Regions from separate parts of the Rhizobium sp. S96 genome, predicted to be linked through region 1. Evidence: predicted binding sites of a transcription regulator. Region 1 holds the regulator's gene; each other region holds the start of a gene.
The links. The regulator PhoB, encoded in region 1, activates phosphate uptake and scavenging genes when phosphate is short. The targets are predictions, from matches to a motif close to TGTCATNNANCTGTCAT.
Positions count from the first base shown of each region.

Region 1 (8,072 bases):
CCCAGGCACCAAGCAAGAATCGACTTCTGCGCATGAAGGCGGTTTTCCGCTTCATCGAAGACCACGGATTGCGGACCGTCGATCACCTCGTCCGTGACTTCCTCACCACGATGGGCGGGCAGGCAATGCATGAACAATGCATCCTTGCCGGCCTGCGCCATCAAAGCCGAATTGACCTGATAAGGCTGGAAGACGTTGTGACCCCGGGCCCGATGTTCCTGATTCATGGAGACCCAGGTATCGGTCACCACGCAATCGACGCCGGCAACCGCGCGGTCAGCATCGTGACCAAGCATGATTTCGGCGCCCTCATTGCGGGCCCAGTTCAGATAGTGATCCTTCGGCTCGGAACCAAGGGGTACGGCCATGTTCATGCGATAGCCGAACCGCGCAGCCCCTTCGATCAACGAATGGAGCACGTTGTTGCCGTCGCCCGTCCATGCAACGGTCTTGCCCTTGATCGGGCCCCGATGCTCTTCGAAGGTCATGATATCGGCCATGATCTGGCAGGGATGCGTGTCGTCCGTCAGCGCATTGATCACGGGAACGGTCGCATGTTCGGCAAGCTCCAGCAGCCGGGAATGCTCCGTCGTGCGGATCATGATCGCATCAACGTAGCGCGACAGAACCTTGGCCGTATCGCCGATGGTTTCAGCGCGGCCGAGCTGCATTTCGGTGCCGGAAAGGAACAGGGTTTCGCCGCCGAGCTGGCGCATGCCGACGTCGAAGGAGACGCGCGTACGGGTCGAGGGCTTTTCGAAGATCATCGCCAGCATCTTACCTGCCAGCGGCTTGTCGCCCTGGCCTGCCTTGAATGCCTGCTTGCGGGAAATAGCGTCGTTCATGATCACCCGCAGGTCGGAGGACGATACCGCGGAGAGATCGAGGAAGTGTTTGGGGGAAGCCATTGTCGTTACCTATTACGCCCGCCGTCAGGCCGGGCACCTATCCGTTCAAGCCGTCTTCTTGATCTTGGAAGCGCGAACGCTTTCGGCGGCACGCTCCAGTCGGGCGAGGCCTTCTCGGGCTTCATCGGCGGTGACCACCAGCGGCGGGAGAAGACGAATGACATTGTCGCCGGCGGGGATCGCCAGCAGTTGCGCTGCGCGGATCGCCTGCAGCAATTCAGACGATGGCACGGCGGCCTTGACGCCGAGCATCAGCCCTTCGCCACGAACATCCTCGATGACGTCGGGATAGCGATCCTTGAGCGAGGCGAGCCCCTGGCGGAACACCAGCGAGACGTCACGCACATGCTGCAGGAAGCCGTCTTCGAGAATAACGTCTAACACGGCATTGCCGACCGCCATGGCGAGCGGATTGCCGCCGTAGGTCGAGCCGTGAGTACCGGCCTTCATACCAGACGCCGCCTCAGCAGTCGCCAGGCAGGCGCCGAGCGGGAAGCCGCCACCGATGCCCTTGGCGACAGCCATGATGTCAGGCGTCACACCCGACCACTCATGCGCAAAAAGCTTGCCCGTGCGTCCGACACCGCTCTGAACCTCGTCGAGGATCAGCAGCAGGCCGTTTTCATCGCAGATCTGGCGCAGCGCCTTCATGAATTCTGTGGTCGCGGGACGGATGCCGCCCTCGCCCTGAACGGGCTCGATCAGGATGGCTGCCGTTTCCGCTGTGATCGCGGCCTTCACCGCTTCGACATCGCCGAACGTCACCTGGTCGAAGCCCGGCGCCTTGGGGCCAAAGCCTTCCAGGTACTTTTCCTGTCCGCCGGCGGCGATGGTTGCCAGTGTCCGGCCGTGGAATGCGCCTTCGAAGGTGATGATATGGAAACGCTCGGGGTGCCCCTTGGAGAACTGGTAGCGGCGCGCCGTCTTGATCGCGCACTCGAGTGCCTCTGCGCCGGAATTGGTGAAGAACACCTTGTCCGCGAAGGTCGCCTGCGTCAGGCGCTTTGCGAATGTTTCCTGGCCCGGGATTTCATAGATGTTGGACAGGTGCCAGACCTTGTCTGCCTGCGCCTTCAGCGCACCAACGACATGGGGATGCCCATGACCAACCGAGGTCACGGCAACGCCGGCACCAAAATCAAGATATCGCTCGCCAGTTTCAGTGATCAGCCACACGCCCTCTCCTCGCTCGAACCGCAAAGGGGCACGAGAGTAGGTATCATAAAGCGGCGCGGCTTCAGCCATGGCGCGATCTCCTGTCATTGGCTACATCGGACTCCGGCTAAAAAGGGGGTCCAGAAAATTAAAAATGCCGCCTTTCGGCGGCAAGCAGCACTATTTACTTTTCGCACTGCAATGTCAACAAAACTGAGGTTTTAGTGCATGCGTCAAGCTGGCAATCAGGGCGCCTAAATCTATCAACAATTAATGTTGCATAAATGACTCTCCGCCCCAGCAAGTTGGGGAAAACTTGAAATTCGATTCTCCGCGATTCAACCGACTCTTGTCACGGAGTCAGCCTCACACTAGGTTAAAACTCAATTACTAGACTGCATGCGGCGGAACTAGTCACCAAAATCGAGCAAGCGTTTCTTGCCTCGGACACGTCCGGGGCAACGGTGAAGGATTCTGCCTACACCAACGCTAATAAGGCGGAGACAGGGGCATGAACTGGACAGACGAGCGCGTTGAAAAACTGAAGAAGCTGTGGTCCGAAGGCCTGAGCGCCAGCCAGATCGCGGCACAACTTGGCGGTGTAAGCCGCAATGCCGTCATTGGCAAAGTTCACCGCTTGAGCCTGCCGGGCCGGGCCAAGGCCGGCGGCACGTCGACGGCGACAAGAACGCCGAAGCGCGCCACGTCGGCACCACGCGCTCCGAATTATGCATCCCGGATCACCGCCACCCGCACCGTCACCCGCCAGCAGGGCGCGACGATGCTGAAGGAAGAGATCGACATCGATGCGATCGAAGAAGTCAGCTACCGTCCTGCTGCCAACGTGGTCGTACCGATCTCGCGCCGCCTTGGCCTGACGGAACTCACGGAACGCACCTGCAAGTGGCCGGTCGGCGATCCGCTGAAGGACGACTTTCACTTCTGCGGCTGTGAATCCCCGGATTCCTCGCCTTACTGCACCTATCACCAGCGCATGGCATACCAGCCGGTGAACGAGCGCCGGAAGGCTGCAAACCGGGTCGCTTGATCCGGAAGCCGGATAAGGAATGCAAAACGGGCCTTCGCGGGCCCGTTTTTTGTTGACTGCGCAACGCGGACAGCGCTCGCATGCCATACCGGGCGCGCTGCGTTTCTGTAGGGGGATGCGTGTTGCGTTCGGCGTTCGCGCGCACTGGAGCATGCGGTGAAAATATCCTGCCTACATACGGCCGACAGCAACATTGCTGTATTCGAGGCCGCGGCACGAGAGATCGGCCTCGCCGAGGGAACGCTTGCCCATACGGTCCGGCCCGATCTGCTCGCAGACGCCGAACGCTCGGGTGGGCTCACCCGTGACATTGCTCATGAAACCGCTTCGCTGTTGCGATCGCTCGGTCGAACGGCTGATGCCGTTATCCTCACATGCTCGACCCTTGGGCCGTCGGTGGACGCATTGGGCGACACCGTGTCCATTCCCACCCTTCGCGTCGACGCTGCCTTGGCGGAACAGGCAGTTCAGGCTGGAGGCCGGGTCGTCGTTCTTTGCGCGGTTCAAACCACCGTGGAACCAACGGCGCAACTCTTCGCCACGGCAGCCGAGGCAACGCAAACGGCGTTCGAAGTGCGCTTGGTGCCGGGGGCATGGAATCTCTTCAAGGCCGGCAATCGTGATGGATATCTGGCGGTCATTGCCGAGGCGGCAGATGCCGCTTACCGCGAGGGGGCCGCGGCCGTTGCTCTCGCCCAGGCGTCGATGGCGGGCGCTGCCGATCTGGTCAAGGATGGTCCCAAACCCCTTAGCAGTCCAGCGGCGGGCCTGGCCGCCGCTGTGGCAAGCGTTTCGCGAGACGCCTGACACCGGCGGCTCGTTCCCTATGCCCGCAGGACGCCCCCAGCGGCCCGCTCTGCTGGCGGCTCGATGGAAGCCTAGGCTTCCATTGAGTATCCGGCGCCGCGAACGGTACGGATCACATCCTGCATGTTGGAGAAGTTCAGCGCCTTGCGCAGACGCCCGACATGGACGTCGACGGTCCGTTCGTCGACATAGATGTCGTGGCCCCAGACGCCGTCCAGAAGCTGCGAACGCGAGAAGACCCGGCCTGGCGAGGCCATGAGGAATTCCAGCAGGCGGAATTCCGTGGGCCCCAGGCGGACTTCGCGGCTCTTGCGATGAACGCGGTGGGTTTCGCGATCGAGTTCGATATCGCCGCACTTGAGGAGCGACGAGAGAACTTCCGGCTTGGCGCGGCGCAGCATCGCCTTGACGCGGGCAACCAGCTCGGGTGTCGAGAACGGCTTGACCACGTAATCGTCGGCGCCGGTGGACAGGCCGCGAACGCGTTCGCTCTCCTCGCCACGGGCCGTCAACATGATGATCGGCAGACGTTCGGTTTCCGGCCGCATGCGCAGGCGACGGCAGAGCTCGATGCCGGACACGCCAGGCAGCATCCAATCGAGGATCAGAAGGTCGGGCGTGCGCTCCTGCAGCCGGATCTCGGCCTCGTCGCCGCGCAGGATGGTGTCGACCTCGAAGCCTTCGGCCTCAAGGTTATAGCGAAGAAGCACGCTCAGGGCCTCTTCGTCTTCAACGACAGCTACTTTAGGTATCATTCGTTTCGGTCTCCTGGGGGCGCGGTCGCGGAACGATTATTCAGTGACTGCGCCGACGGTGTTGGCGGTATCGTCCTTCGGACGTTCGCCTTCCGGCTGGGCACCGGTGGCCATGTAGTAGATGGTTTCGGCAATGTTGGTCGCATGGTCGCCGATGCGCTCGATGTTCTTGGCGCAGAAGAGAAGATGCGTGCAGCTGGTGATGTTGCGCGGATCTTCCATCATGTAGGTGAGCAGCTCGCGAAACAGCGAGGTGTACATCGCGTCGATTTCCTCGTCGCGCTCACGGATCGACTTGGCGCGGTCCGCAGCACGGCTCGTGTAAACGTCGAGAACTTCCTTGAGCTGGACAAGCGCCAGCTCCGAGAGGTGCTCGAGGCCGCGAGCGAGCTTGCGGGGAACGCCGCTGCTCTGCACGGCGATGACGCGCTTTGCAGTGTTCTTGCCAAGATCGCCAACGCGCTCGAGGTCGGCCGCGATGCGGATCGAACCCATGATTTCGCGAAGGTCGGCGGCCATGGGCTGACGACGTGCAATGGTGATGATCGCCTTGTCGCCGATCTCGCGCTCGGCGTGGTCGAGGATCACGTCGTCGGAAATGACCTTCTGGGCCAGCGCCGTGTCGCCGTTCACCAGGGCGCGGACAGCGTCTGAAACCATCTGTTCTGCAAGACCGCCCATTTCCGAAATACGGCGGGACAGGAACTTCAGGTCGTCGTCGTAGGCGGAATAGATATGTGTCGATGCCATGGGGCTTATCCTTGAATGTCCTGAGGGTTACCGTTGCCGGAGATCAACCGAAGCGGCCCATGATGTAGTCCTGGGTGCGCGGGTCATCCGGGTTGGTGAACATCTTGTCTGTGTCGTTTTCCTCGACGAGGTTGCCGAGGTGGAACATGGCGGTACGCTGCGAAACGCGAGCCGCCTGCTGCATCGAGTGTGTGACGATGACGATGGTGTAGCTTTCGCGCAGTTCGTGGATGAGCTCCTCGACCTTGGCGGTGGCGATCGGGTCAAGCGCGGAGCACGGCTCGTCCATCAGGATGACTTCAGGGCTGACCGCAACGGCGCGAGCAATGCAAAGGCGCTGCTGCTGACCGCCGGAGAGGCCGGTGCCGGACTCGTGAACGCGATCCTTCACTTCGTTCCACAGGCCGGCACGCTGCAGGCTGTGTTCGACGATCTGGTCCATGTCAGCCTTGCTCTTTGCGAGGCCGTGGATACGCGGGCCGTAAGCGACGTTCTCGTAGATCGTCTTCGGGAACGGGTTCGGCTTCTGGAACACCATGCCGACACGGGCGCGCAGTTCGACCACGTCGATATCCGGATCGTAGATATCATCGCCGTCGAGCGTGATCTTGCCGGTGACGCGGCAATTGTCGATCGTGTCGTTCATGCGGTTCAGGCTGCGCAGGAACGTGGACTTGCCGCAACCGGACGGGCCGATGAGCGCCGTCACGGTATTTTCGCGGATGTTCAGCTTGACGTCGAAGAGCGCGCGCTTCTCGCCGTAGTAAACCGATACGTCCTGGCCAATCATTTTATACGGAATGGTATTCATCTTCTGGTCCAGCGCTTTCTCGACTGCTGCTTCCGTCAACATGTTCATGATGTTTACTCCGTTTACCAGCGGCGCTCAAAGCGACGACGCAGAAGGATAGCTCCGAGGTTCATGACGATCAGGAACAGGAGCAGGACGATGATGGCGCCGGAGGTGCGCTCGACAAAAGCGCGCTCGGCTTCGTTGGCCCACATGTAGACCTGCACGGGCAGTGCCGTGGAAGGATCCATGGGGGTGGCCGGTGCATTGGCGACGAAGGCGACCATGCCGATCAAAAGCAGCGGTGCGGTTTCGCCGAGCGCATGGGCCAGGCCGATGATGGTGCCGGTCAAGATGCCAGGCATTGCCAGCGGCAGGACATGGTGGAACACCATCTGCATCTTAGAGGCACCGAGACCAAGGGCTGCCGCGCGGATCGACGGCGGCACGGCGCGCAGCGCGGCGCGGGTCGCAATGATGATCGTCGGCAACGTCATCAGCGTCAGCACCAGACCACCGACCAGCGACGCGGAGCGCGGCAGGCCTGCGAAGTTGATGAAGACGGCGAGGCCGAGCAGGCCGTAGACGATCGAGGGAACGGCCGCGAGGTTGTTGATGTTGACCTCGATCAGGTCGGTCAGCTTGTTCTTCGGCGCGAATTCTTCGAGGTAGATCGAAGCGGCGACACCGATCGGCAGCGCAAGAACGAGAACGATCAGCATCAGATAGAGCGAGCCGATCAGAGCAACGCCGAGGCCGGCTGCCTCAGGACGGCTCGAGTTGCCATTGACGAAGAGGCCGGTGTTGAACTGCTTGTGCAGGGTGCCGCTTGCCGTGAGCTGCTGCATCCAGCCAACCTGCTTGTCGTTCACCTTGCGGTTCTTCTCGTCGACCTTGAGATCGATCTGGCCCTTGTTGGCAGAGTCGATGTTGGCGTCGGCCAGCAGCGTGACATTGACCGTCTTGCCGATCAGCGACGGATCAGCCACCACCATGTCGCGGAGAACGATCGGAGCGCCCTTGGAGATCATTGCCGAAGCGTCGCGCACGTCAGGGCGGCTGGAGGCATTGATCCCGAGCGTCTTGATCATCGCATCGCGGATCAGGACGGGATAGTTCGCGGCCACCAGCACCGACGGATCGGTGGCGCGCTTGTTATTGGGGTCCAGCGTCTTTTCGCTGAACTCGATCGGCAGCGTGATCGCCGTCTGCAGGAAGGACGTGTAGCCCTTGCTGATTACGGTGGTCAGCAGGATCGCGAGGAAGATCAGGCCGAAGGAGATGGCGGCGATGCCGTAGGCCTGGAACCGACGCTCGGCGGCGTAGCGGCGCTTGATGCCGATATCGCGGCGAGCCGGTGCCTTGGAGACGATTGCGCCTGCGGGGGAAACAATATCCGTCATTCGTACTGCTCCCGGTATTTGCGCACGATGTAGAGCGCGTAGATGTTGAGGCAAAGCGTGATGAAGAACAGCGTGATGCCGAGCGCGAAGGCAACCAGCGTCTGCGGAGAGGTGAACTCAAGGTCGCCTGTCAGCTGGTTGACGATCTTGACCGTCACTGTCGTCATCGGCTCGAAGGGGTTGATCTGGATGCGGGCGGCAACACCGGCCGCAAGCACGACGATCATGGTCTCGCCGATGGCGCGCGAGGCGGTCATCAGAAGAGCGCCGACGATACCCGGCAGGGCGGCAGGGAGAACGACCTTCTTGATCGTTTCCGAACGCGTGGCGCCGAGGCCGAGAGAACCGTCACGCAGAGCGCGCGGCACGGCGGTGATGATGTCGTCGGACAGCGAGGAAACGTACGGGATCAGCATGATGCCCATGACGATACCGGCGGTCAGAACGCTCTGCGCC
Region 1 covers NZ_JAUDRY010000003.1:274,547-282,618, forward strand. The annotation lists gene argF (ornithine carbamoyltransferase) at 1-908, opposite strand, end outside; gene QTL94_RS02350 (aspartate aminotransferase family protein) at 954-2,153, opposite strand; gene QTL94_RS02355 (GcrA family cell cycle regulator) at 2,575-3,111, shown strand; gene QTL94_RS02360 (aspartate/glutamate racemase family protein) at 3,268-3,918, shown strand; gene phoB (phosphate regulon transcriptional regulator PhoB) at 3,990-4,673, opposite strand; gene phoU (phosphate signaling complex protein PhoU) at 4,710-5,423, opposite strand; gene pstB (phosphate ABC transporter ATP-binding protein PstB) at 5,467-6,282, opposite strand; gene pstA (phosphate ABC transporter permease PstA) at 6,297-7,616, opposite strand; gene pstC (phosphate ABC transporter permease subunit PstC) at 7,613-8,072, opposite strand, start outside.

Region 2 (8,072 bases), 110 kb from region 1:
AGTTCATCAATTGCGTGCGCTTCCTCGGCCCGTCCTTCGGTGGCATCAACCTGGAAGACATCAAGGCGCCGGACTGTTTCATCATCGAGCAGCGCCTTCGCGAGCTGATGGATATCCCTGTTTTCCACGATGACCAGCACGGCACGGCAATCATCGCCGCCGCCGGCCTGATCAACGCGCTGGAACTCACGGGCCGCGATCTGAAGACGACGAAGCTGGTCTGCAACGGCGCCGGTGCTGCGGCAATCGCCTGCGTCGAGCTGATCAAGGCCATGGGCTTTGCGCCTGAAAACATCACCCTCTGCGACACAAAGGGCGTGATCTATCAGGGCCGCACCGAGGGCATGAACCAGTGGAAATCCGCGCATGCGGTCAAGACTAAGGCGCGCACGCTAGAAGAGGCCATCAAGGGCGCTGACGTCGTTTTCGGCCTGTCCCAGAAGGGCGCCGTCTCCGAGAAGATGATCCGCTCGATGGCCGACCGGCCTGTGATCTTCGCAATGGCCAATCCCGATCCTGAGATCACGCCGGAAGAGGTTGCCCGCATTCGTGACGACGCTATCATGGCGACCGGCCGGTCCGACTACCCGAACCAGGTCAACAACGTTCTCGGCTTCCCCTACATTTTCCGCGGCGCGCTCGACGTTCGGGCAACCACCATCAACGACGACATGAAGATCGCAGCCGTCAACGCTCTGGCGAAGCTGGCGCGCGAAGACGTGCCGGATGACGTGGCTGCCGCCTACCAGGGCAATCGGCCGCGCTTTGGCTCTCAGTACATCATTCCCGTGCCGTTCGATCCGCGCCTGATCTCGGCCATCCCGGTCGCCGTCGCGCAGGCTGCCATCGATAGCGGCGTCGCCCGCAAGCCGATCACCGACATGGCGGGCTATGCCCGCGAACTCTCGGCTCGCCGCGACCCGATCGCCTCGACGCTGGCAAGCCTCTATGAGCGCGTTCGCCGCCGTCCGAAGCGCGTCGTCTTCGCCGAAGCCGAGGAAGAGCAGGTCATGCGCGCGGCGATGTCCTATGCGAACCAGGAGCTGGGCACGGCGATCCTGCTCGGACGCGAGGACCTGATCCATCAGACCGCAGAGCGCGCCGGCGTCGACCTCAACCGTCCCGGCATCGAGATCGTCAACGCCCGCATTTCCACGCGGGTCGAAGCCTATATCGACTATCTCTACGCGCGCCTTCAGCGCAAAGGCTATCTGCACCGTGACGCGCAGCGCCTGATCCATAACGATCGCAACCACTTCGCGGCCTGCATGGTCGCGCTCGGCGACGCGGACGGCATGGTGACCGGCATTACCCGCAATTACTCGACGGCGCTCGAGGACGTGCGCCGTTGCATCGACATGAAGCCGGGTCACCGCGTGATCGGCGTTTCGATCGCGCTATGCCGCGGCCGCACAGTCTTCGTCGCCGATACCGCCGTCCACGACATGCCATCGGCTGAGGAACTGGCCGATATCGCGGTCGAGGCCGCAGGCTTCGCACGCCGCATGGGCTACCAGCCGCGCGTCGCCATGCTTGCCTATTCCACCTTCGGACATCCGTCGGGCGAGCGCTCCGAGCGCGTGCGCGAGGCGGTGAAGATCCTCGACAGCCGCCGCGTCGACTTCGAGTACGACGGCGAGATGGCTGCCGATGTGGCGCTGAACCGCAAGGCGATGGAACAGTATCCGTTCTGCCGTCTCTCCGGCCCGGCCAATGTTCTGGTCATGCCGGCGTTCCACTCGGCCTCGATCTCGACGAAGATGCTGCAGGAACTCGGCGGCTCGACGGTCATCGGCCCGATCCTTGTCGGTCTCGACAAGGCCGTGCAGATCACCTCGATGGGCGCGAAGGACTCCGACATCGTCAACATGGCGGCAATCGCCGCCTATACGGCGGGTAGCTAACAAGACAAAGCCCGCTTTGCGAGGGCAAAGCGGGCTTCCTCTTCAGGCAAAAGCGGCGATTTAGCTCGCGAACCGTCCGGCGTCGGCGCCGTAGTAGTTCAGATAGCGGTCCGAAATGCTGGCGATCGGCAGAACGATCAGCACATCCGTCGTATTGAAGGCATGATCGACGACGGCGGTGGAGCCGACCATCGCGCCGAGACGCATGTAGCCTTTGATCAGCGGCGGCAGCGCCATCAGCGCCCGCTTCGGGTTCACAGCCTCGCTCGGCATCAGATCCATGTCACGGGCGAGATGCGGAAGCGCACCCACGGCCCATTCGTCCTTGGCCGAGACATTGTGATGCAGGAAGGAAAGCGCCAGCGCGTGGCTTTCGGGGTGCACGCCGGGGAAGGACGCGCAGCCGAACATGGCGCTCATGCCGTGTTTCAGCGCATAGGCCCAGTTGCCCTGCCAGAGAAGTTCGACAATCCGCTTCGTGCGATAATCGGGCAGAACGCAGGAGCGGCCAAGCTCCATGAAGCGCTTATCCGGATGGCGCGCGATCAGGTCATCGACGGCAAACTCCGAAGCCGAGTAAAAGCCGCCGTTGGCCATCGCGACCTCCTGTCGCAGGAGGCGGTAGGTGCCGACGATCTGGTCCTCGCTGTCGCCCTCGATCGAGCGGTCGAGCACCAGCAGATGGTCGCAAAAGGCGTCATAACGGTCGAAATCACGCTTGCGGCGCATCGCCTCGGCCGGCAATTGCGCCTGCATTTCCTCGACGAAGACGCGATAGCGGACAGCCTGCGCGGCATCCACTTCGCCGGGCGTACGGGCGAGTCTCGTCTCGAGATTCCCGATGCGGCCGAACACGTCATTTTCTTTCGGAGCAGCTGTTCCAGAAGGGGGCAAAGTCTCCGAGACGCTGTCACGGTTGCGGATGTCTACTGACATGGCGATTCTTTCGTTGCCGGCTTTGGAAGGCCATAAAACACTTATATGCGACAGGAAAGTGACATTTTAAACCCCCTCTAACGCGTGACCCGGGAGGTGTTGCAAGGCGGTTATAGCGCTTCAGATCGGCGTGCAGAGAGTGCGGCCACGGCCTGAACTTCTGTCAGCAGCCGTATCGGATCAATGGGCTTTAGCATGACGCGGTTTGCGCCGTTCAGCAAGACTTGTCTGCGGGATTCGTCGCGCTTGTCGGCTGTCAGAACGATGATTGGCACCGAGGGAACGTCGAGCCGGCGCTCATGCCCACGTAGCCGGCCAATCATCTCGATTCCGTCGCCACCGGGCATGGAAAGATCGCTGATGACGATGTCCGGACGCACGCTCCGCTCGCCGAGCGCCCGGTCGAGAAGAGCCTCGAAATCCTCGACATGGTGAACCGTATGTCCCGCCTTCTCAAGCATGGCGCGGATCAGCATGGCATTGATCGGATCGTCTTCGGCGAGCAGGATATTGAGGCCGTGCTGATTGCCCTGTTCGGGGATCGCCGCGCTGAAGCCGGGCTGGTTGTCGTTCAACGCGTCGCGCTTTTCCATGCCGCGAATACGGCCGCGCAGCACGTCGATCAGCGACTGCTCCCGCAGCGGCCGGATGAGCCAGGCATCGAAGAGGTCGAGGGAGTGCGAGCTGCGCTCTTCCGGATTGACGAGGAAGATCTTGCGCAGGCCAAGCGCCGCGATCTCCGTTCGATCGGCAAGATGCGCAGCGAATTCGGCGGACATGCGATGATCGACGATGATGTCAGTCGGCCGGCGGCCTCCCTTGGCCATTTCCAGCAGCAGCTCACGCGCGGCCATGCCGTCGCTGACGAGATGGCAATCGCCGCCGAGCGTACCGATGGTTTCGGCGGTCGCCATGCGGGCCGCGCCTGCCGGCGCCAACAGCACGACGACGTTTCCCGCAAGCACCGCGTCCCGCCGGCCGCGCGCTTCCTCGGGAAGATCGACGCGAAAGCGGATGCTGAACTCGCTGCCTGTGCCGCGTTCACTCGCGACAGTCAACGAACCGCCGAATTCGCGCATGATGCGGGCGGAGATCGCCAGTCCGAGGCCGGTGCCGTTGCTCTTGTCGACGATGCTGCCGGCCTGCTCGAATTCGCCGAAGATGCGTGCCTGCTCCTCGTCCGTCATGCCCGGTCCGGTATCCGTGACGCTGATGTGCAGATCGTCATCCTGCAGCGAAACGCGAACGAACACGCCGCCCACCTGCGTGAACTTGACGGCATTGCCGATCACGTTGAAGAGAACCTGCCGCAAGCGCGCAGGGTCGAAGTTCATCAGCTCCGGCACGTCGGATGATACGGTCGCGCCGATCTCGATGCCCTTCTCGTGGGCGCGGTGCGCCAGCATTTCAACGACGCTTTCGAGCAGCGTTCGCAGCGATTCCAGGCGTGGCCTGAGCTGGAAACGGCCGACCTCGATCGTCGAGAAGTCGAGCAGGTCCTCCACCAGCTGGGTGAGCGCGTGGCCGGACTGGCGGATGCCCGTCAGATAGTTCTGCTGCTCCTGCGTCAGCCGGCTTTCGGTGAACAGGTGCGTCATGCCAAGGATGCCGGAAAGCGGCGTGCGCAGCTCGTGGCTGACAGTGGCAAGCAGCCGCGACTTGGCAGCGCTGTTGTATTCCGCCTTCTGGCGTGCCTCCTCGCGGGCGTATGCCAGCAGGCGCTCGTCCGTGACGTCGCGTGCGATGCTCTGCAGCAGCATGCGGCCGTCCGCCGGATCGCGCACGATGATATCGCTCCAGAAAAAGATCCGCTGCCCCTCCGGCGTCGAGACCTCGACGTCGTAGCGGTGCGGCTCCGCGCCGGGACGAAAGGCGATACCCATCTCCTCGCAGGTCAGGCCCTCCGGATTGAGGCGTCCCGTCAACCGGCGGAAGGTGGTGTTGGCCGTTATGATACGGCGATCCATGCCACGGGTGACGGCAATATCGCCGAGCGCATCGTGGATGTCGGCCAGCAGCTGCGTTCCGCCTTGCCCGGTCGGGCCGTGCCTTTTTGCGGCGCGGCGCCTGGCACTCCCCCGGACAGAGAGGACCGCAAGCCCGACGACAAGCAGGAGAGCCGTGACGGCAATTCCGATTGAAAGAAGAAACACGCCGCCCAGCTTGGCAAGCGCCAGGAGCAGAAGGCCGACAATGAGACCGACGCCGCCGAGCCAGAACGAAAGCAGCTTGCGTGATGCGATCCCTGACCGCGCCGGTCGCGCCGGCCTTGTGTTTTTGAAGGTAAAGTCGTCCGCAGCCTGCTCATCGCCGTGATGAGCAGCTTGCCCGCCGAATGCGGCGGCCAGCTTTTCGTGCAATCGACCCAGACCAACCATGGCATTCGACTAGCATGACGCCCGTTCCGAATGCCTTCAGCAAACAGATAAAATTTTAGGCGTTTGTGCTTTTAGGTTGCATCAGCTCGTCTAATATCACGCATCCCGCGCCGATCGTGATAAAACTGTCGGCTAGGTTGAAGACTGCAAACGACCATGTCTCTGTATGGAACAGGATGTAGTCGATCACGTGGCCATAGAGAAAGCGGTCGATCAGGTTGCCGAGCGCGCCCGCGATGATGAAGGCATAGCCGAGATGCGCGAAGGTGCGTTGCTTGCCGGTGCGGCGCCAGAGCCAGATGACAAAGGCGACGATGACCAGTCGCATGCCGACGATGAACCAGCCGTCCATCCCCGACAACATCGAGAAGGCGACGCCGAGATTATAGGTCCGATAGAGCGCCAGCATCGGGATCACAGGCACCACTTCCTGCAAGGGCAGCGTATGGTCGACGACGATCTTGACGATCTGGTCGAGCACAACGGCGATGACGATGAAGATCAGGATCGGCAGGGGGCGCGAAAAGAGCGTTGGGCGGTCTAGCGTCTGCTCGGTCATTTGGCCTCGTCGAGTGAGAGGAGATGGCGCCGGGCCTCGAACATCATCACGGCGCTGGCGACGGCGAGATTAAGCGAGTCGGCGCGCCCCTGCTGTGGAATTCGCGCAAGCACATCGGCTTCCTTTGCGAGATGGTCGGGCAGGCCGGATTGCTCGTTGCCCATGAGGATCACGACGGGCTTCTTCTTGTAGTCGATCGTCCGGTAGTCCACCGAGCCGGCGAGATGGGTTGCCACCACCGAAACGCCGGCGTGCTTCTTCCAGGCGATGAACTCTTCCGGCGTCGCGCGCGCGACCGGAACGGCAAACACCGAACCCATCGTGGCGCGCACCGTCTCCAGCGAAAACGGGTCGGTGGTTTCGCCGACGAGGATGACGCCGGAAGCGCCAGCCGCATCCGCCGTGCGAATGATGGTGCCGAGATTGCCCGGGTCGCGGACGCGGTCGAGCGCGATCCAGGTTTCACCCTGCTTCGGATGAATGTCGCGCAGCGGCTTCCAGCGGGTCTCGAAGATGCCGACCACCATCTGCGGATTGTCGCGACGAGTGACCGAGGAAAGCACCTTCTCGCTGACCTCGAGCACCAGTCCGCCCGATGCAATGGTCTTCGCCGCCATCTGCTCGACCAGAGGCTTGCCCTTGGCTGCCTTGGCATAGACCAGCGTGCGTATCGTCCAGCCGAGCTCGATGGCATCGATCACCAGCTTCAGGCCCTCGGCCATGAAGGCGCCGCTCTGCTCGCGGGTCTTCTTGTCGCTGAGCGCCTTGATATCCTTGATGATCGGATTGGCGAGCGAAGTCACTTCCTTCACCTGCCCGACCCTGTGCGGGCCGGAGCCCCTGTGTTCGTGGCTCATTTCGGCACCCAGCGGGAGAAGAGGGAGGTAGAGAGCGCGCGGCCCGGCGTCTTGCCGTCCAGCCCGGCCTCACGGATCACCAACTCCCCGGACTCGACCACGCCACCGGCGCCGCGCATCGTCTCGCGCATCAGTTCGTGGATCGAATAGAAGCTGGCGCGGATCGAATAGGCGGTCAGCACGAGGCCGACGGCTTTCGGTGACAGGATCTCGCGGCAGACGTCGAGCATCAAGGGCAGGTGGTCGAACAGATGCCAGACCTCGCCGTTCGGCCCGCGACCGAACTTCGGCGGGTCGGTGAGAATGATGTCGTAGGTATTGCCGCGCCGTTCCTCGCGCAGGATGAACTTCATGGCGTCTTCGCAGATCCAGCGAATCGGCGCCTTGTCCAGCCGGCTCAGCGCCTGGTTCTCGCGCGCCCAGCCGATTGCCTTCTTGGAGGCGTCGACGTGGGTCACCTCAGCGCCGGCGGCTGCCGCCACCAGTGAGGCAACGCCGGTGTAGCCGAAGAGGTTCAGCACCTTCAGCGGACGCCCGGCGGCCTCGACCTGCTGTTTCATCCAGGTCCAGTGGACGATCTGCTCGGGAAACACGCCGACGTGGCGGAAGGAGGTGAAACGGCCGAAGAAATCGACCGCGAGAAGATTGAGCGGCCAGGTCTCGCCCAGCGCTTCCTTCGGAAACCGCCAGCGCCCGGTGCCTTCCTCGTCGGTATCGCCGGTGAAGACGGCATCGACCTTCTCCCAGACGTGCTTTGGAAGGGAAGGCTGCCACAGCGCCTGCCCCTCCGGCCGAACGATGCGGAACGGCCCGTATTGTTCGAGCTTCTCGCCGTTGCCGCTGTCGATGAGATGGAAATCGCCGGCGCCGAGGGATTCGAGGATGATCGGCACGCGCTCTGCGGGCCGCTCACCCGTGCGCGCCGTCAGGGGCCGTTCGATTGCCGCAGGCGCTGCCGCCGCTTCCCGCACCGGCGCGGGCTTGCTCGCGGGCTTCAGCGGCCGGCTGGTGCCGCGATCGTCGCTGCGGCGTCCGCCTGTGGGCCCGGCGGCGGGCTTCTGGCCCGGCCGGCGTTCTTTTTGTCTCAACGTGGTCTTCCGCGTGCTGAATTCGATAGAGCCCGTGCAAATAGCATTCCGTTTCACCTTGGCAAAGCGCTTTCCGGCTGTGATAGTTCCAGGCACGGCGAAATGGGAGGATTTCGGATGGACTTGACGGGTGAAGAGCGGATCACCGCACCACGCGATGTTGTTTGGGCCGCCTTGAATGATCCTGAGGTGTTGAAGCAGTGTATTCCGGGCTGCCAGAGCCTCGAGATGAAGTCGCCAACGGAGCTTGCCGCGACCGTCAAGCTCAAGATCGGTCCGGTTTCGGCCACCTTCAACGGTGAAGTGACGCTTTCCAACATCAATGCGCCGGAGAGCTACACGATATCAGG
Region 2 covers NZ_JAUDRY010000003.1:388,117-396,188, reverse strand. The annotation lists gene QTL94_RS02945 (NADP-dependent malic enzyme) at 1-1,904, shown strand, start outside; gene olsB (l-ornithine N(alpha)-acyltransferase) at 1,965-2,840, opposite strand; gene QTL94_RS02935 (hybrid sensor histidine kinase/response regulator) at 2,951-5,218, opposite strand; gene lspA (signal peptidase II) at 5,274-5,777, opposite strand; gene QTL94_RS02925 (TrmH family RNA methyltransferase) at 5,774-6,634, opposite strand; gene QTL94_RS02920 (class I SAM-dependent methyltransferase) at 6,631-7,722, opposite strand; gene QTL94_RS02915 (SRPBCC family protein) at 7,840-8,072, shown strand, end outside.
Region 2: a site for PhoB is predicted at 2,888-2,904, ahead of olsB (l-ornithine N(alpha)-acyltransferase). Genes of this name have one in related genera too.

Region 3 (8,072 bases), on a different contig from region 1:
ATCAAGCTCGACAAGACAGGTGGCTTGACCGAGGCGCTCGTGATGAAGCGCGAAGCGCAGCGCCTGGGCTTCAAGATCATGCTGGGCTGCATGGTCGGAACATCGCTTGCGATGGCACCAGCGGTCCTGCTTGCCCAGGACGTGGAGTTCGTCGATCTCGATGGGCCCCTGCTTCTTGCGCGGGACCGCGAGCCCGGTCTTCGCTACACGGCATCGCTCGTCTGGCCGCCAGAAGCGAGCCTCTGGGGCTGAAGATAGTAGGCAACAATGATAAGGCCGAGGCCCAGCAGGGCGGCGGTGGCCATCACGTAGTAGCTGGCAAGACCGAGAATGGCGTAGATGTATCCCGATGCGATCGTCATCAGCGCCATGAACATGCCGTTGTAGAAGAAGTAGGCGCCTTGGGCCGACGATTCCTGCGTTTCCTGAACGCTGGCCACGATTCTCCGCTGCACGCCAGTGTGGACGAAAGCGAAGCTGAAGGCGTGGAGACATTGCAGCAGGAAGAAGCCGACAAATCCCCAGTGCAGCGGGAAGAGGATCCAGCGACAGATACAGACGCCGGCACCGAAGCGGATGAGCGTCCAGGCATCGAAACGCCGGCTGAGGCGCCTCGACAGGAAGAAGACCGTGACTTCGGCGGCCACCCCCGCGCTCCACAGCACGGCGATCTCCGTGCCGGAGAAGCCGAGATCCCGCCAGTAGATCGATGCGAACGTATAGAGCAACGCGTGGCTGGACTGCTGGATGGCGACGCCGAGCAGGAGAACCAGCAGATGCGGCTGCCGGAGCGAACTGCCGGTTGCCGCGGGAATATCGACCGGTGTGCCGCGCCGGCGCGTCGGGCCGATCCGTGGACAGTACATCGCCATGACCATCGTCATCACGAATCCGAAGATCATCACCGGCAACACCATTTCGCCGCCCCAGCGGCCGATCAGCTGGCCGCCGATCAGGGTCGAGACGATGAAAGCAATCGACCCCCAGACGCGCATCGAGCCGTAGTCGAGGCCCCAGCGGCGGACGCCGGAGATGACGATCGATTCCACCACCGGAATATAGGGTGAAAAAGTCCCGCCCTGGATGGTGTATACGATCAGAACCGGCCAGAACGTCGTCGTCCAGTAGAGGGCGATCGCCGTCAGCAGTGAAAGCCCACCGGAAAACAGAAGAACGTCCGCACGCTCCTTCATCCGGTCCGCGTACATCGCGACAATGGGTGCGACCAGCACGCGCACGATCATGGGCACGGCAAGGATGAGGCCGATTTCATGGTCGGTGAATTTGTGAAGTGCCAGCCAGACTGGAAAGAAGGGCAAGGCAACGCCGTTCACAAGGAGAGGCGCGCAATATGACAGCGCGCTTAGCAATCGGAAGCGCGGTGGCGCGCCCTCTCCCCTGGAGAGATTTTGAACGGGAATCATGGGTAGACCTGAAGGAAACTGACCGTTGCCTAACACGTCAACCTAAGGGCGACTATGGCAAGAAATAGCCCGCCCAAACCGATTTCAAAAATAATTGGGAGCTGTCGCGCGGACGCAACGCCCGAAGGGTATGTTTCCGAAAGAGATGTGCCGAGACGGCCTGCTTACGCGGCCTGCTGCGCGAGTTCCGGCTTCTGGTGTTCGATGGCAAGCGTGATGGGTTGGGCGTCGGCCATCGTGCGCCATTCGATCAATTCGAACGTGCCGTCCATGTGTTCGACGATTGCCGTGCAGCTTTCAACCCAGTCGCCGGTGTTGATGTAGCGAATGCCGTCCATGTCCTCCATCACGGCGTGATGAATGTGCCCGCAGATCACGCCGTCGGCGTCGTGCTTGCGCGCCTCGTCCGCAACGACCTTCTGGAACTCGCCGATGAAGTTCACCGCATGCTTCACCTGCAGCTTGGCCCAGGCGGAGAAAGACCAGTAAGGCATTCCAAGGCGTCTGCGAACGGCGGCAAGGCCGACATTGATCATGATCGCCATGTCGTAGGCCCAGTCGCCGAGATAGGCGAGCAGCCGCGCATTGCGAACGACGACGTCGAACTCGTCGCCGTGAAGGACGAGATACTTCTTGCCGTCAGCGGCCTCGTGCATCATCCGTTCGGCGACTTCGATGCCGCCGAAGTGCATGCCGGGAAAGTCGCGGAGGAATTCATCGTGATTGCCGGGAATGTAGATGACGCGGGTGCCTTTGCGCGCCTTGCGCAGCAGTTTCTGCACGACGTCGTTACAATCTTGCGGCCAGTACCAGCTGCGCTTCAGGCGCCAGCCATCGACAATATCGCCGACGAGATAGACGGTGTCGGCCTCGTGATACTTGAGGAAATCGAGCAGAAAATCCGCCTTTGCGGCCTTCGAGCCGAGATGTACGTCGGAAATAAAGAGCGTACGGAAGTGACGGGTATCCATATTATCCTTCACAAGCATCCTGCCCGTGTCCCTGGTTCATCTGTGTCTCTGAAAACCAGAGTCGTGTTTCAGGAAGATGACATCCCCTCTCCCTGCCTGTTTTTACACAGCGGTCCCAAGGTCTCGAAACCATGGTTCAAATTGAGCAATTTTCGAAAATTTGACTGTCCAGCGGTTGCGTTTGATGTATTGAAGGCCACCAAAGACAGCATGCGACAGCCCGGAGACGACGATGGATCATCACGAAAAATCCAAGACGGAAGCGAATACGGCAGGCGGAAGCCTCGATGAGCAGGCACTGTTCTTCCACCGCTACCCCCGTCCCGGAAAACTCGAGATCCAGGCCACCAAGCCACTCGGCAACCAGCGCGACCTCGCGCTCGCCTATTCGCCCGGTGTTGCTGCTCCCTGCCTCGCCATTCGCGACAACCCGGAGACGGCTGCGGACTATACCTCACGCGCAAATCTCGTGGCGGTCATCTCCAACGGCACCGCGGTGTTGGGCCTGGGCAATATCGGCCCCCTGGCATCGAAGCCGGTGATGGAAGGCAAGGCGGTCCTCTTCAAGAAGTTCGCCAACATCGACGTTTTCGATATCGAAGTGGATGCTACAAGCGTCGATCAGATGGTCTCCACGGTCGCGTCGCTGGAGCCGACCTTCGGCGGTATCAACCTCGAGGACATCAAGGCGCCCGAATGTTTCGAGATCGAGCGCCAGCTTCGCGAAAAGATGAAGATCCCGGTCTTCCACGATGACCAGCACGGTACCGCCATCATCGTTGCCGCGGCTATCCTGAATGGCTTGGAACTGGCCGGCAAGAAGATCGAAGAGGTCAAGATCGTCGCCTCCGGCGCCGGTGCTGCGGCACTTGCCTGCCTCAACCTTCTCGTCACGCTCGGCGCGAAGCGCGAGAACATCTGGGTCCACGACCTCGAAGGCCTCGTCTACGAAGGCCGCGTCGAGTTGATGGACGAATGGAAGAGCGTCTACGCGCAGAAGAGCGATACCCGCACGCTCGCCGAAAATATCGGCGGTGCCGATGTCTTCCTCGGTCTCTCCGCTGCCGGCGTGCTGAAGCCGGAGCTGCTGGCCCAGATGGCTGACAAGCCGCTGATTATGGCGCTTGCCAATCCAAACCCCGAAATCATGCCGGATCTCGCCCGCGCCGCCCGCCCGGATGCGATGATCTGCACGGGGCGTTCGGACTTCCCGAACCAGGTCAACAACGTCCTCTGCTTCCCGTACATCTTCCGCGGCGCTCTCGATTGCGGCGCCGTCACAATCAACGAGGAAATGAAGATGGCGGCCGTTCGCGCCATCGCCGCCCTTGCCCGCGAAGAACCGTCTGACGTCGCCGCTCGCGCCTATTCCGATGAGACGCCGATCTTCGGACCCAACTACCTGATCCCCTCGCCGTTCGATCCGCGCCTCATCCTCCGCATTGCCCCGGCTGTCGCCAAGGCTGCGGCGGAGAGCGGTGTGGCCGTCCGCCCGATCACGGATTTCGATGCCTACCTCGACCAGTTGAACCGCTTTGTCTTCCGCTCCGGCTTCGTGATGAAGCCGATCTTTGCCGCTGCGAAGAACGCGGACCGGAAACGGGTGATCTTCTCCGAAGGCGAAGACGAGCGCGTATTGCGCGCCGCCCAGGTGCTGCTTGAGGAAGGCATTGCCAAGCCGATCCTCATCGGCCGTCCGCAGGTCATCGAGACCCGTCTGAAGCGCTACGGCCTGCGCATCCGGCCGCTGTCCGATTTCGACGTGATCAACCCGGAAGACGATCCGCGGTTCCGTGAATATGTCGATCTCTATCTGTCGCTCGTTGGCCGCCGCGGCGTCATCCCCGAAGCCGCCCGTACCATCGTGCGCACGAACACCACCGTGATCGGTGCCCTTGCCCTGAAGCGCGGTGAAGCCGACGCACTGATCTGTGGTCTTGAGGGCCGCTATGAGAAGCACCTGCGCGACGTGCGCCAGATCGTGGGAAAACGGAAGGATGTTCGCGACTTCTCGGCGCTCAGCCTCTTGATTTCGCAGCGCGGCGCGACCTTCTTCACCGACACGTACGTCACCTTCAATCCGACGGCAGAGGAGGTCGCGGAATCGGCGGTTCTGGCAGCCGAGGAAATCAAGCGTTTCGGCATCACGCCGCGCGTCGCCCTCGTTTCCCATTCGAATTTCGGCTCTCGCGAGTCCGAAAGCGCGACGAAGATGCGTACGGCTCTGAGCCTTGTTCGCGAAAGCGCGCCGATGCTTGAGGTCGATGGCGAAATGCATGGCGAAAGCGCGATCACCGAGACGCTGCGAAAGCGCGTCATGCCGGATACCACACTCCACGACGAAGCGAACCTCCTGGTGTTCCCGAACCTCGACGCGGCCAACATCACGCTCGGTGTGGTGAAGTCGATGACAGACGGCCTTCATGTCGGCCCGATCCTTCTCGGTGCGGCGCTGCCGGCTCATATTCTTGCGCCGTCGGTTACCTCGCGCGGTGTGGTCAACATGGCAGCGCTCGCCGTGGTCGAGGCCTCTCAGCCAGCCTGAGTGGTCGAAACCGGGAAAATGCTTTAGGATTCCGACGGCAGCTTGTTAAGACAAACAAGCTAAGACAAGGGGCGGCGATATGCGTCGCCCCGAACTGGTATTTGCTCATTTACGGGACGATGCCTTGAACCGCCGGAACCTGTCTCTCACGCTGCTGATAGCCCTCTCGACGACGCCCGCTTTTGCGCAAGTCGCACCGATCTGCGGCGAGCTGCGCGCACGACTTGCCGATCTGCCGCAGGTGATCGGCAGCAACCCGGAAGTCCGGCGCTTTGCAAGCGCCATCGCCGAGCAGAACCTTGAGCTTCGCAAGGTGAGAGGCGACTTGCGGCGCAACGGCTGCACTTCGGGAAGCATGGTGGTCATCGGCGGTGACGATGCGGATTACTGCAGCGAGCTCGAGCAGGCCGAAGCCAGGATGGCCGACAATATCCGCTACCTCCAGGACCGACGCGACGAACTGCGCTCACAGAGCGAGGATACGCGGACCCGCAACGAGCTGATGGCCGCGCTCGACGCCAATAGTTGCAACGAGGAGCCGACCGTCAGCGACGATCCTCAATATGCCGAGCCACCGAGCGTCGAAGATCAGGCGATGCACAACGATACCTTCATTCCGCTCGGAGGGAGCCCAGGCCGCAGGTTTTATGGTGGCGTCGGCACGCAAGGCCTTTCCCACCTCAATACCGTCTGCGTACGGACCTGCGATGGCGGGTTCTTCCCGATCAGCTCGAATGCGACCTCATTCGACTTCGCCCGCGACGCCGATACCTGCTCGAAGATGTGCCCCGGGGTCGATACCGAGCTCTTCTATCATGACGTTTCGAACACCGAGACGTCGAACATGACGTCGACGACATCGGGCGCCCCCTACAGCGCGTTGCCCAATGCCTTTGCCTATAAGAAGCGCAAGCCGGGCGAGAAGTCGTCCTGCACCTGCGATCTCCCGGCCTATTACGAACGCATGCGGAAAAATCAGTCGGCCGTCAGTGAACCTCCGCAAAAAGGCTCGATCACGACGATACAGACCGCGAAGCCGACGCCCGCCCCCGCGACCGCGTCTGCCCCGCAGGCGAGCGTGCCGGATCGGCCCTACGAGCCACAGAGCGGCAAGGTGCGGCAGGTCGGCCCGCAGTTCCTCGCCGGCGATCAGGAAACGATCGATCTGAAGCACCCGTTGGCCCCCGGCGCCCAGCCGCAACAGCAGTGACGCTCACGAAGCGTCCTCCGTTCGCCCCCACGCATCGTTGAAGATCAGGTCTGAGAGCGGCACACGTTGCCGCCAGCCTTTGATCGCGAGTTCCGGCTGGTCGTAGAGCTGGTCGACATAGCCGATGCAGAGCCAGGCGACGATTTCGACCCGTTCCGGGACGCCGAGTATCTGTTTCAGCTCCGCCTCGTGGAAGATGCTGACCCAGCCGACACCGATGCCTTCCGCCCGCGCGGCAAGCCACAGGTTCTGGACGGCGCAAACGGTGGAATAGGAATCCATGCGCCGATTGTGTGTTCGCCCGAGCACCACGTCGCCACATCGGTCCGGATCACAAGTGATGCAGATTCCGAGAGGCGCACTCCGGATGCCTTCCAGCTTCAGCGCACGATATGCCGCCTGCTGTTGACCGGAGAACATCTCTGCGGCCTCGATATTGGCGCGATTGAAAGCCTCCCATACGCGGAGCCTCACGTCCTGGTCACGCACCAGGATGAAATTCCAGGGCTGCATGAAGCCGACCGAAGGCGCGTGGTGCGCGGCCGCAAGCAGCCGCCTGACAGCGTCGTCAGGTAACGGGTCCGGCAGGAACTGGGATCGAACATCCCGTCTGGTTTCGATTGCCTTGTAAACGGCCGCACGTTCATCGGCTGAAAAGGCACCGGCTCTCGATAGAGAGCCAGATTTGTCTGGTCGCATCGTCAATCCCCAACAATACAACCGCCCGCCGTCCGCGCGGGTCAGTCTATGATTGTCGGGCCGGTCTTCTGACTTGGCGTCATCCGTCTGCAGCGCCTTCCCGGCGCAAGCCAGTGGCATATCAAGCGGCAGACGTCGGCCTTACAGCGTTGGGCACGTTCCGGTCTTTCACCGAATTCCCGATTCTCCCGCCGCTTGGCGGGCACCCGACGCGCGTTCTATGTCCCGAAACGAAGACAAAGGCAATCGTTCAATCCGGTACCGGGAAGTAGCGGACATACGCGAACTCGTCACCATTCGGTGACCAGTTCGGAACGTTAATCGTCCCCTGCCCGCCGAAGAGCTCGAACAGCGTTGTCAGGTTGTTGCCATCCATGTCCATCATCCGGAGCCGGACATTCAGGTCGCGCGGGTGGTCGAACACATCAGGGTCGTAGGAGAGGATCAGAACCCGGTCGTTGTCGGGCGACGGATGAGCAAACCAGTTGCCGTAGTCGTCCTGCGTAACCTGCTCGAGCCCCGTGCCATCCGGGTGGATGCGCCAAATCTGCATCAGGCCGGTGCGGCTTGAGTTGAAGTAGATCCAGCGGCCGTCGGCGGAGTAATCAGGACCATCGTTGCGTCCCTCTCCGTGGGTCAGGCGCCGCTCTTCGCCACCCTCGACCGAAATCGTGTAGATATCGAAGACGTCGTTGCGGATGCCGCAATAGGCGAGTTCCTTCCCGTCTGGCGACCAGCCATGCCAGTAAGACGGAAGGTTCGGGGTGACCAGGCGCGGCGTGCCGCCTTCGATCGGCAGGACATAGATCGCCGATTTGCCGAACTCGGTCTTGTCCGAGATGACGATCTGCGTTCCATCAGGCGAGATGCCGTGATCATTGTTGCACTGGACGGCGAAGCCGGTATCCAATCTCTCGAAGCCGCCTGAGCCGTCGAGGGCGAGGCGATAGAGCAGCCCGTCGCCGTTGAGCAGCAGATAGCTCCCGTCGGGCGAGAAATTCGGTGCCTCGACAAGCTTGTCGGTTTGCCAGACAATCCGGGCAGTGCCCGTTCGAACGTTGTAGATCTCCACGGAACTGCGCACGCCAAGCCTCCTCAAACTCAAACCGGTCCCTGACCTACGCGACCGATTGATTGGGCGCAAGAAAACTCTCGGCAGCTACCTTGCCCCGCACCGGCGATGGCCCTTCCGTTCAGCCTCTTCGGGCATCAACAAAATGCGA
Region 3 covers NZ_JAUDRY010000033.1:4,981-13,052, forward strand. The annotation lists gene dgcA (N-acetyl-D-Glu racemase DgcA) at 1-252, shown strand, start outside; gene QTL94_RS24295 (MFS transporter) at 204-1,424, opposite strand; gene QTL94_RS24300 (UDP-2,3-diacylglucosamine diphosphatase) at 1,589-2,413, opposite strand; gene QTL94_RS24305 (NADP-dependent malic enzyme) at 2,628-4,940, shown strand; gene QTL94_RS24310 (DUF2865 domain-containing protein) at 5,065-6,150, shown strand; gene bluB (5,6-dimethylbenzimidazole synthase) at 6,154-6,849, opposite strand; cobalamin riboswitch at 6,891-7,074, opposite strand; gene QTL94_RS24320 (TolB family protein) at 7,100-7,933, opposite strand.
Region 3: a site for PhoB is predicted at 2,461-2,477, ahead of QTL94_RS24300 (UDP-2,3-diacylglucosamine diphosphatase). Genes of this name have one in related genera too.

Region 4 (8,072 bases), on a different contig from region 1:
GCGAATGTCGCTTACAATCGCCCGACGATCGCGGCCGACCGTGGCCAAAAGAGCTTCAAGCTGTCGTTTGATGCCTTCATGCAGAAGCGCGGCGGCGCAGCCATCATTTCCCGCGGCAAGGGCATGAAGCGTGCCAACGCTGCCCTGTTTGCATCCATCGAGCGGAAGTACGGCGTGCCGGCAGGCCCGCTGATCGCGATCTGGGGCATGGAGACAGGCTTCGGCAGCTACATGGGCAACCAGCACACGATGTCTGCTGTTTCGACCCTCGCTTACGACTGCCGCCGCTCCGATTATTTCACCGATCAGCTCTACGCAGCGCTTCAGCTGGTCTCGGAAGGCTATCTCAATCCGCAGGCACGCGGCGCCGCTCACGGCGAAATCGGCCAGACTCAGTTCCTGCCTCGCAACGTCGTCAATTTTGGTGTCGATGGGGATGGTGATGGTCGCGTTGACATGGTCGGCTCGCGCGCGGATGCGCTCGCTTCCACGGCAAACTTCCTGAAGGGCCACGGCTGGCAGGCCGGTGCCGGTTATCAGCCGGGAGAGCCGAACTTTGCCGCCATTGCCGGCTGGAACGCCGCCACGGTCTACCAGCAGGCAATTGCCTACATCGGCCAGCAGATCGACGCCAATTAAGCAGGACACACCTGTTCAGCAAAGCGCCGGAGGCAACTTCGGTGCTTTTTATTTGTGCTTAGATTTCGGGGCGAACGAAGTCGCGCGTCTCCGCATCCATCACCCAGAGCTCACCGGTCGAAATATCGAACCAGGAACCATGAAGTTGGATCTGGCCGGCTTCTTCCAGCGCCTTGATGTTCGGAAACGTTCTCAAATTATCGATCGAGTTTCGGATCGAAATTCTCTCAAGCGCTGTCTGTCGCTCGCCTGGCGTCATGATGTCGTTACTCTGGATCTGCTCGGCGGCCGGCCGTACAAGCGACATCCAACGACCGATAAAGTCGCCGGGTGACAGCGGTTCGGCGTTGGGATCGAGCGCTGCGCGAATACCACCGCAACGGCCGTGTCCCATCACGACGATGTCGGAAACCTTCAGCACCTGAACGGCGAATTCCAATGCGGCCGAGGTGGCATGGAAATGGCCGTCCGGTTCGTAGGGCGGCACCATGTTGGCGACATTGCGAACAACGAACAGCTCGCCGGGGCCCGCATCGAATATCAGCTCCGGCGCAGCGCGCGAGTCTGAACAGGCTACGACGAGGGTGCTTGGGCTCTGGCCGTTCTCGGCGAGCGTCTTATAGCGGTCACGAGCATCGGCATAACGCCCGCTCATGAAGTTGCGATAGCCGTCCAGAAGGGTGTTTGGAAAACGCTGCATGTCATTCGATTACAGCGGGAACCGGACAAGATCAACCATAGCAGTGCAAAATCACCGCCACGAAGAAAGCTAGCTCTTTCGTCTCTGCGCCGGATGCAGCAGCCGCCGCATCTGCACCATGGCCATCGGCGTTGCCAGGCTGGACGCGTCGCTTGCAAGCGTCAGTTCATCGCTACCACGTTTAACGGCGCGCGCGAGAACCTCGTAGACGCTTGCCGTTGCTAGCTGGAGCGCCTTCTCATCCTCCATTCCCGACAGGAGCCGGGAGAGGAACAGGGCGGCAAGCAGGTCGCCGAGACCGTTCGGCGGCTTTTCGACAAGGCGATGCTCGGCAAGCAGGGCATGCCGTCCCGAAAGATAGAGATTTCCGGTACCGCCGGCCATCATCGGTACCGCGGAAGTAACGAGCATACGCGAAGGTCCAAGCGACAGCGCGGCATCGATGATCGCGGTATTGTCCTCAAGCGGAGCGCCAGCGAGCCAGGCCAGCTCATACCTGTTGGGTGTCGCAAGCGAGGCCAGCGGAATAAGATGGTCCCGGATGGCCTCGGCGGTCGCCTCCGGTACATAGAGGCCGCCCAGGTCTCCCATCACGGGATCGCAAACATAGAAGAGATCCGGATCTCGTTCCCGCAGCGCGGCGACGAGCCGTGCGACCGAACGCGCCTGCGCAGCGTTGCCAAAATACCCCGTAAGAACCGCTCGGACCTCGCCAATCCAGGGTGCGCGGATGAGATCGTCGATCGCGGCATCGAAATCGGCCTCGGCGAAGGTTAGCCGCGTAGATCGCCCGTGGCCGGGATGCCATGGCAGAACGATGGTCGGCAGCGCCCAAACCTGATGGCCGAGCGTTTCCAGCGCGAATACGGCCGCACGGTTTCCGACTGAGCCGCGTACCACATGGCTCGAGATCACGATCACAGTTCCCGCTGTATTCTGGGACATCTTCTTCCGATCCGAATTCTATTCGTTTCCGTAGATCTCCTTTTTGACGAGCAACTGTCAACCGTCCTTCATCCGGACATGCGATGTCTCCGAACCGGCGCAATCGCAAAATGAAAAAGTTCCGCATTTTTTTAAGAATCAGGCGTCTTCGAGGGAAAAAACGCACGAAAGCTGTCCGTTTCCGCCTTCTTTTAGAGATTTTTCCGTCCAATCTTCTGCTAACCTGCCGAAAATCCAACACATGAGGGAACATCTGGAATGGCTGCTCGAAACAATCCTAAGCGGGAAAAACAGCTCGAAAGCGCGAGCAAGATCGCCGCTGCCATAGGCGAGAGTCACATCGATCCAGAAATTCTCTTCGGTCGGGCGAGCAACGACGACCTCGAGGCCTATACGCCGGAGATGCTGGCACTTTCGGCGGTTCATTGCGCTCGTGAACTTGCTGCATGGAGCCGCAAGACTCCTCGCATCAGCATTGAGACCGTCGCTGACGTAGCGCCAAACGGAACCCCGGTATCGATCCTCTCGGTCACCGACCACAACATGCCCTTCCTCTATGAATCGGTGATGGGCGAGGTCACGAGTAGCTATCGCGATCTCTTCATGGCCGTGCACCCGATTCTGGTCATGAAGGACGGAGGAGCTCCAGAGCTCTATGTGGCCGACGCGCCAAGCGAACCGGCCAATCGCGTCAGCCATATCCAGCTGCATATCTCTCCGCTCACGGCTGCGCAGGCGAGCGATCTGATCAAGCGCATCGGAGCTGTTGTCGAGCAGGTGAGGCTGACGGTGTCCGATTGGAAACCGATGATTGCGCGGCTTGGCACCGTGATCGACGAGCTGTCCTCTTATCCAGCCGGACGCAGGAAGGCCGAACGAGACGAGGCGATCGCCTTTCTGACCTGGTTGCGTGATGCGAATTTTACGTTCCTCGGCATGCGCGAATATCTTTACTCGGGTAAGGGGTCGAGCGCCAAAGTCGAGCGCGACAAGGGAACGGGTCTGGGCATTCTTTCCAATCCCGACGTGCTGGTGCTGCGTACCGGCAAGGATGCCGTGACCACGACGCCCGAAATTCTGGCATTCCTGGATGGCCCGGACTTCCTCATCGTCACCAAGGCGAACGTGAAATCAATCGTCCACCGGCGAGCCTATATGGACTATGTCGGCGTCAAACGCTTCGACGCGGATGGCAACGTCACCGGCGAGCTGCGCATCGTCGGCCTGTTTACGTCGACGGCCTACACCTCATTGGCCAGCGATATTCCGCTGCTACGGTCGAAAATCGAAAAGGTGAAAGAACATTTCGGCTTCGATCCGATGAGCCATTCGGGTCGCATGCTCGACAATACGCTGGAATCCTACCCGCGCGACGATCTTTTCCAGATCGACACGACGCTGCTGGCAACCTTCGCAGAACAGATCAACGATCTGGCCGACCGGCCCCGTGTCCGCGCCCTGCCACGTATCGACCACTTCGATCGCTTCGTTTCCGTGATCGTCTACGTCCCGCGCGAAGAATATGACTCCATCGTGCGCGAGAAGATCGGAACGTATCTGAAGACGATCTACGATGGTCGCGTGTCCGCCTACTACCCCGCCTTCCCGGAGGGCGGTGTCGCCCGCGTACACTTCATCATCGGACGCTCCGGCGGCAAGACGCCACGCGTGCCGCAAGCGCGCCTCGAAGAAGCGATCCGCGTCATCACCGCACGCTGGGACGACCGCTTCGAAGCCTTGGCCGGCCCCAAGGCGCCAAGGATCCAGGTCAGCCACGCTTTCCAGGATCTCTTTCCGCCGGAGGAAACCTTCAGCGACCTGGAAGACATCGCCGGTTGCGCCACAGGCGAACAGATCCGGATCGGATTCTACACGCGACGCAAGGACGATGTGGATCTGCTGTGCTTGAAGATCTTCCACGCCGGCGGCCAGCTTGCGCTGTCCCGGCGCGTACCCTTGCTCGAAAATCTCGGTTTCAACGTGATCAGCGAAGGAACCTTCGACATCGACGTGACGCTGAACGATGGCTCCGAACACCTAGTCGTCCTGCACGATATGGAGCTTGAAGCCCGCGGCGGCCTTGATGTGGATCTCGCGCGCCAGGGTCCGGCGCTTGAAGAAGCCTTTCTGTCGGCTTTCAGCGGCATTATCGACAACGACAACTTCAACCGGCTTATCGTCTCCGCCGGCCTGTCGGCCCGGGAGACCAGCGTCCTTCGCGCCTATGCACGATATCTGCGCCAGGCGGGCATTGCCTATTCGCAGGACTACATCGCGACAACGCTCGATAAGTATCCAGCTATCGCCACGCTGATCTTCCGGTTGTTCCACGATACGCTGGACCCGCGAATTGCTGAAAAGGCCAGGATTAAGAAGGCAGCCGAACTGCACGGAAAAATCGAGACGGCGCTGGCGGAGGTCCCGAGCCTCGATGACGACCGTATTTTGCGCCGTTACGTCAACGTCGTCGACGCCACGCTGCGGACGAACTACTTCCAGCGCAACGAGGACGGCACCGCGAAGGCGATGCTCGCCTTCAAACTCGATCCCTTTGCCGTGGATAGCCTTCCCGAGCCGCGACCGTTCCGTGAGATATTCGTCTACGGCGTCGAGGTGGAAGGCGTTCATCTGCGGTTCGGCAAGATCGCCCGTGGGGGCCTTCGCTGGTCGGACCGCGCCGAAGACTATCGGACGGAAGTGCTCGGTCTGGTCAAGGCCCAGCAGGTCAAGAACGCGGTCATCGTACCGGTCGGTGCCAAGGGTGGTTTCTACCCCAAGAAGCTTCCCGTTGGCGGCAACCGCGACGAGATTTTCAATTCCGGACGTGAGGCCTACAAAACCTACATTCGCACGCTCTTGTCGATCACCGACAATATTTCCGGCATGGAGATCCTAGCACCAAAGGATACCGTGCGGCTCGATGGCGACGACCCCTATTTCGTCGTTGCGGCGGATAAAGGCACGGCGACATTCTCGGACACGGCCAATGCACTCGCCCAGGAAGCCAGCTTCTGGCTCGACGATGCCTTCGCCTCTGGCGGTTCGGCCGGGTACGACCACAAGAAGATGGGCATTACCGCTCGCGGCGCCTGGGAAACCGTCAAGCGTCATTTCCGGGAAATGGATATCGATATCCAGACGACGCCGTTCAGCGTTGCCGGTGTCGGCGATATGTCGGGCGATGTATTCGGCAACGGCATGCTGCTGTCGCCGAAGATCCGGCTTGTGGCTGCTTTCGACCATCGCGACATCTTCATCGATCCGGATCCGGACATGGCAAAGACGCTGGAAGAGCGTCGTCGCCTGTTCAATCTCGCTCGCTCAAGCTGGCAGGATTTCGACAAGAGCATCCTCTCCCCAGGCGCAATGATCATCTCCCGTTCGGTGAAATCGGTGACGCTGACGCCAGAGGCCGCAGCGGCGACCGGCATCGACAAGACGGTCGCCACGCCGTTCGAGATCATTACGGCGATCCTTAAGAGCCAGGTCGACCTGTTGTGGTTCGGCGGCATCGGTACGTATGTGAAGGCAGCTTCCGAGACGGACGCTGATGTCGGCGATCGCGCGAACGATCCGATCCGTGTCAGTGCCGACGAGGTTCGTGCCAGGGTCATCGGGGAAGGGGCCAATCTCGGGGTCACGCAGAAGGGTCGCATCGCCTACAGCCTCAAGGGCGGCCGCTGCAATTCGGATGCAATCGACAACTCGGCCGGCGTGAACACCTCCGACGTCGAGGTAAACATCAAGATCGCGTTGGCCGCCGCCATGCATGACGGACGCCTGACGCGCGCAAAGCGCGACCAGCTTCTGTCGTCGATGACTGAGGAAGTAGCGGCACTCGTGCTGCGCAACAATTATCTTCAGTCGCTGGCGATCTCGCTGACTGAACGCAAGGGTGTTGCCAACGGGTTGGAACTTGCCCGCTTTATGACCGTGCTGGAGGCCGCAAAACAGCTCAACCGCAAGGTCGAGACACTTCCTGACGACACGACCCTGGCCGAGCGCTACGCCGGCGGCAAGCCGCTGACGCGGCCGGAGATCGGAGTCCTCCTCTCCTATGCCAAGATCGTGCTTTTCGACGCCCTTGCGGCCAGCGACCTGCCTGACGATCCCTATTTCGCGGCAACGCTGTCTCGCTACTTCCCGGCGAAGATGCAAAAAACCAATGCGACCGATATCACGGAACATCGCCTGAAGCGTGAGATCATCGCAACGGTACTGGCCAACGAAGCGATCAACCGCGGCGGTCCGGGCTTTGCCGTCAGCATGATGGATGCGACGGCAACCTCCGCAGCTGAGGTGGTACGCGCGGCCATCATTGCTCGCGACGGTTTCGATCTCGGGCGACTGTGGGCCGAGACGGACGCTCTGGACGGCAAGATCTCAGGGCAGATGCAAAATCGCATCCATGAAGAGATCAGCCACATCTTCACTGTCCTTACCCGGCTACTGCTGAAGACCCAGATGGCACGGGGCAATATTGGCGAAACCGTTGAGCGACTGCAGGCTGCCTTCAAGAAGCTCAAGCCCGTTTTTGCCGGTCAGGTCGTGCCGGAGCTCGATGCGCGTCAAAGCGAGTATCGCGAGGCAGGACTGCCGGAAGGCTTGGCGTCCGAGATCGCGCATCTGCTTGGTTTTGCCCTGGTGCCAGAGATCATGCAGATCGCCGAACGCACCGGCGAAACGCTGGTTCGCGCCGCCGAGAGCTACTTCGCGGTAACGAGAACCTTCCGGATCGGACGGTTGCTTGCCGCCGGTGCCCGCATCGTGACCTCAGATCACTATGAGAGCCTGGCGCTTGCACGGAGCCTAGATCAGATCGCCAGCGCGAGACGCGACATCGTCACCGCGGTGCTTTCCAACCATGGCAAGGAAAAGCTTCCGGTCCAGGCTTGGCATGCGGGCGACCGGATCAGGATCAACCGCATTGCCGAAGAGCTGTCGAGCTTGAGCGAAGGCGGAGATCCCAATCTCGCACGCATCACCGTCGCAGCCGGTTTGCTGACCGATCTTGCGCGAGACGGGACGAGGTGAGAAAGTCCGCTTCCAAAATGGGAGCTGATTGGTGAATCGCATCGACTGGACCGGGACGCGGCCTGCCAAGGCGTCGAAAAGGGGCATCTGGGGTTGGATGCTCTTCGACTGGGCGGCGCAGCCGTTCTTCACAGTTGTTACGACTTTCATCTTCGGCCCCTATTTTGTGTCGCGGCTGACCGAGGACCCCGTTTCCGCCCAGACGTTGTGGAGTAACACAGCGACGATTTCGTCGATCATCATCGCTGTCCTGTCTCCCATTCTAGGCTCGATCGCAGACCAATCAGGAGCGCGAAAGCCCTGGATTGGCGCCTTTGCCGTCGTCAAGATTGCAAGCCTCTTCGGCCTCTGGTGTGCCGCGCCGGGGTCGCCTGTCATTTACCCCATGATCTTCATGATCCTGGCGTCGATTGCCGCAGAGTTTTCGATCGTCTTCAACGATTCGATGATGCCGCGACTTGTCGACAGGACTGACGTTGGAAAGCTATCAAACACGGCTTGGGGCTTGGGCTATCTGGGCGGAATGATCGTGCTGATCGCCGTGGTAGCCTTGCTTGCCGGCAGCCCCGAAAGCGGCAAGACAATCCTCGGGATCGATCCGCTCTTCGGCCTCGATCCGCACACCGGCGAGGACGCCCGCATTACCGGACCGATCTCAGGGGTCTGGTACCTCATCTTCATCCTGCCAATGTTCTTCTTCACCCCTGATGCAAAGCGCGGTCTTCCCTTCGTGGCGGCCGTGCGTTCCGGCCTG
Region 4 covers NZ_JAUDRY010000010.1:87,391-95,462, reverse strand. The annotation lists gene QTL94_RS12690 (lytic murein transglycosylase) at 1-639, shown strand, start outside; gene QTL94_RS12685 (carbonic anhydrase) at 698-1,339, opposite strand; gene pdxY (pyridoxal kinase PdxY) at 1,409-2,284, opposite strand; gene QTL94_RS12675 (NAD-glutamate dehydrogenase) at 2,543-7,318, shown strand; gene QTL94_RS12670 (MFS transporter) at 7,347-8,072, shown strand, end outside.
Region 4: a site for PhoB is predicted at 2,340-2,356, ahead of QTL94_RS12675 (NAD-glutamate dehydrogenase). Genes of this name have one in related genera too.